One region of the Mesorhizobium dulcispinae genome, then DNA from elsewhere that is predicted to be linked to it. Evidence: riboswitches for the same ligand, from Rfam matches in the RefSeq annotation. Region 1 holds a riboswitch; the other holds the start of a gene.
What was found. Region 1 has a riboswitch for thiamine pyrophosphate ahead of thiB (thiamine ABC transporter substrate binding subunit). Riboswitches for the same ligand answer to the same signal wherever they lie in the genome.
Positions count from the first base shown of each region.

Region 1 (2,197 bases):
AGTCGAAGCCGGCTTTGCCCGACAGGATGGGCACGCCTTCCTGCGCGCCGCTGGTCAGCAACACCGTCGTCCCGGCCTCGGCCAGTCGCACGCTCAGAGCCAGATGCAGGAAGGCATGGTCGGCGCGCTTGCCGCCGAAGGCGCCGGCCAGCACCAGGCTGGTGGCGCCGCGCGCAAGCGCCTCGGCGATGGCAAGCTCGCCGTCGGTCATGTCCTTCTCGGCCGGGAAGATCTTGCGCGGCACGGCGGCGAGATCCTCCGGCAAGTTCGCCGGCACCGAGTCGAAATCGCCGACCCAGAGCTCCGGCACCAGGCCGAGCATATGGGCATGGCCCATGCCGGCGTCGGCGGCGATGACGCGGGAGCCTTCGATCTGGCGATCGAGCCGAGGCGTGCGGACGAGGTCGCCGCCAAGCAGGATGGTGAATGTGCCCATGGGCGTCGCCCTTACCAGCCCCGCCCGCGAAACGGAAGCCGGGCCGTATCCAAACGGAACGGCGCTGCGTTTCAGAATAAGCCGTGATGCATTGGATGCCCGGCAACTTCCGCTTGCGCGCCGCTTCCGCCGGGCCTATGTCTCGAAACGCTCTAACGGGGTGCCGGACGCTGACTTTTGCGAACCGGCTGAGAGGCGACAAAGCCAACCCGCTGAACCTGATCCGGTTTGTACCGGCGGAGGGATTAGACGTTTCGGGACCATCCGACGCCTCAATTCCTTTAACACGAACGAAGGAGGCGCCGATGCGCTTACTGTTGTCCCAGCTTATCCTCGCAACGGTCGTTGTTTCACTTCTGGCAGGCATCGTGCCCGCCGAGGCGAAGGACAAGCTCACCGTCTATACCTATGAAAGCTTCACCGCCGACTGGGGTCCGGGACCCGCGGTGAAGAAGGAATTCGAAGCCGAATGCGGCTGCGATCTTGAATTCGTCTCGGTGGCCGACGGCGTGGCGCTGCTCAACCGCGTCAAGCTGGAGGGTGCCGGCACCAAGGCCGATGTCGTGCTCGGCCTCGACACCAACTTGACCGCGGATGCGAAGGCCAGTGGGCTGTTCGCGCCGCATGGCGCCATTGCCGATTTGAATGTGCCCGGCGACTGGAAGGACGACACGTTCGTGCCCTTCGACTATGGTTATTTCGCCGTCGTCTACGACACCGAGAAGCTGAAGACCCCGCCGAAAAGCCTGAAGGAGCTGGTCGAGGGTGCCGGCGCCGACAAGATCGTCATCCAGGATCCGCGCACCTCGACGCCGGGCCTCGGACTGCTCTTGTGGGTTAAGTCGGTCTATGGCGACAAGGCGCCGGAAGCCTGGGCAAAGTTGAAGTCGAAGGTTCTGACCGTAACGCCGGGCTGGAGCGAGGCCTACGGCCTGTTCACCAAGGGCGAGGCGCCGATGGTGCTGTCCTACACGACCTCGCCGGCCTATCACATGGTGGCCGAGAACACCGAGCGCTACCAGGCGGCTTCCTTCGAGGAGGGCGAGTACCTGCAGATCGAGGTCGCCGGCATCACCACGACCGGCGCGAAGAACCCGCTGGCGGAAAAATTCATCGCCTTCATGACCGGGCCGAAATTCCAGGACGTCATCCCCGAAACCAACTGGATGTTCCCGGCCGGCAAGACCGACAAGCCGCTCAACCCCGCGTTCGACAAACTGGTGAAGCCGACCAAGACCCTGCTGTTCAGCCCCGAGGAGGTCGCGGCCAACCGCAAGGCCTGGGTGGATGAGTGGCTGGCGGCGATGAGTAAGTAGGTTTTCGATCTCGTCGATGTCTGCGCCAAGCCACCCCCCTCTGTCCTGCCGGACATCTCCCCCACGAGGGGGGAGATTGGCAGCTTTGGCGCCTCGCTTAGCCATACAGCATTGGAGATTGGCGAAGGCCGGCGTGACGTCTGATCTCCCCCCTAGTGGGGGAGATGTCCGGCAGGACAGAGGGGGGCGCGACGGAACGCGGCGCTCGCTAGCTCAAGCCGACGTGGTGCAGCGTGCAGCCCGCATCGCGCACTGACTCCCGCATCACCGCCGGCATCATAGCCCTTGCGGCAATCACCTTGCTCATCGGCGGCGCCTTTGCCGGGCTCATCCTCGAAGGTGCGCGCAACCTATCCGGCGCTCTCGCTGCCTTCGACGGTTATCTCTTGCGCGTCGCCCGCTTCACATTGTGGCAGGCGCTGCTCTCGACATTGCTGTCGGTCGC
Region 1 is NZ_JAVIIY010000004.1:388,473-390,669, forward strand. Features, by position in the region: gene RFN30_RS12860 (thiamine diphosphokinase) at 1-436, opposite strand, end outside; TPP riboswitch at 583-698, shown strand; gene thiB (thiamine ABC transporter substrate binding subunit) at 742-1,752, shown strand; gene thiP (thiamine/thiamine pyrophosphate ABC transporter permease) at 1,986-2,197, shown strand, end outside.

Region 2 (2,197 bases), on a different contig from region 1:
AGCTCGGCGAACTGCGCGGCGTCGTTGGCGTCGGCGATCGAGCCCGGACGAAGCCCGTCGCCGAGCGAGAAGGACACGTCGTAGGCCCGACAAATGTCGCAGATCTCGGCGAAGTGTTCGTAGAGGAAGCTCTCGCGGTGGTGGTGCAGGCACCATTTGGCCATGATCGAGCCGCCGCGCGAGACGATCCCGGTCACCCGGTCGACAGTCAGCGGTATATAGTGCAGCCGCACGCCGGCATGGATGGTGAAATAGTCGACGCCCTGCTCGGCCTGCTCGATCAGCGTGTCGCGATAGACTTCCCAACTCAGATCCTCGGCGACACCGCCCACCTTCTCCAGCGCCTGGTAGAGCGGCACCGTGCCGATCGGCACCGGCGCGTTGCGCACGATCCATTCGCGAATGTTGTGGATGTTGCGGCCCGTCGACAGATCCATGACCGTGTCGGCGCCCCAGCGGATCGCCCAGACCATCTTTTCGACCTCTTCGGCCATCGAGGACGTGACGGCGGAATTGCCGATATTGGCGTTGATCTTCACCAGGAAATTGCGGCCGATGATCATCGGCTCGCTTTCGGGATGGTTGATGTTGGCGGGAATGATCGCGCGGCCGCGCGCCACCTCGTCGCGTACGAATTCCGGCGTGACGAAGTCCGGTATCGATGCGCCGAACGCCTCGCCATCCTGTTGCAGCCTGCCGCGCACGATCTCGCGGCCAAGGTTTTCGCGGATGGCCACGAATTCCATCTCGGGCGTGATGATCCCGGCGCGCGCATAGGCAAGCTGCGTTACCGCCTTGCCTGCCTTTGCCCTCAGCGGAGGGTTGCGGAGGGAAAATTCCCGCGTCAGGCGCTCTCCCGTCGCAAATCCGTTGTCCTCCGGCCTGACATGGCGGCCGTCATAGGACACGACATCGCCGCGTGCGGCGATCCAGTCCTGCCGAAGGCGGGCAAGACCCTTTTCGATGTCCGTTTCAATCGCGGGGTCGGTATAGGGGCCTGACGGATCGTAGACCGTCACCGGCGGCTCACCGGCAGTCGGGTGGACCGCGATCTCCCGCATGGGCACCCTGACCTGTGAATGGAGGACGCCGGATTTGTGGATCTTGCGCGACGCCGGCAGCGGCCCGGTCGACACGGTGGGGGTCAAGGCATTCATTTGAGGCTCCTTTGCTCATCTGCATTGGAGACCCAGTTCTGTGCCGGAAGGATGAAAAGACGCTTTGGTCGCCCTGCCGAAACAGGACCTCGGGCATAGACTCCCGCAAGCGCTTGCACCGTCCCTACGCCAGTATGAACTGGATCAGGTTCAACGGGTCACTGCGCCGCGAAAGCCAGCAGTATCTCAGCCCCTTGCCGGGACTCCCCTGGTGAATGGCTTAGGTTGAACGGGCCAGCGCCGTCTTGTCAAGCGCCTTCAGGCCGCAGCGCTGATCGGCGGCTGATCAAACTCGTCGGAAAAGATCGCGCATATGGCGGCGACAAATCGCGCGCCCGAGAACAGAGCGGAGAAGGGATAAGAAGATTGTCAAATCACCGGACTGTAAGTTCGATTCTTGCGATGATCACGCCTTCAATCGGCACCAAAGGTTTGCGCGTAGATCTCCTCGATCCGCTCTGCCTCGTCATTCGTCAGCGCGGCGAATTCCTTTTCGCGGGCGCGGTTCGATAGCTGGCCGCCGTTCTGGTGGAGGAAACGGAAGAGCAGATCGATCAGCCGCTCGGGCATGTCGATAAAGGCATCCACATGTTGCCGGAACTGATCGTAGCGCTGCAGAAACGCGGTTTCGTTGGGAAGATCCCGTTCGATGGTTCGCTGAACGCAGGCATAGAGGAATTCGGCGTGCGGGGTTGCATCAAAGAAGCGGTAGAAATCCCCGGTGTCATTCAGCACCCGGACGTTGAATTGCGGCGTCGGTTCCCATTCGACCAGTGGCAGGAGGCGCTGCGAATAGCTCTCGAGCACGCGCCTGTACTCGTCGATCTGGTCCAGGATCGCGGCCGAGACGGGAAACACTACCCCCGGCGGATTGAAGCCGCGCATGGCAAGGACTTGTTGGATTAGGTAACGGTGAATGCGCCCGTTTCCATCCTCGAACGGATGGACGTAGACAAAGCCGAAGGCGAGGATTGCGGCGGCCACAACCGGGTCGAGATTTTTTGCGGGGCCTTGGTCGAAAGCGCCCATCCCGTCGATAA
Region 2 is NZ_JAVIIY010000016.1:88,802-90,998, reverse strand. Features, by position in the region: gene thiC (phosphomethylpyrimidine synthase ThiC) at 1-1,157, opposite strand, end outside; TPP riboswitch at 1,261-1,377, opposite strand; gene RFN30_RS26725 (Fic family protein) at 1,572-2,197, opposite strand, start outside.
Region 2: it holds a riboswitch for thiamine pyrophosphate, as region 1 does, so the genes downstream of both, thiC (phosphomethylpyrimidine synthase ThiC) here and thiB (thiamine ABC transporter substrate binding subunit) in region 1, are expected to answer to the same signal.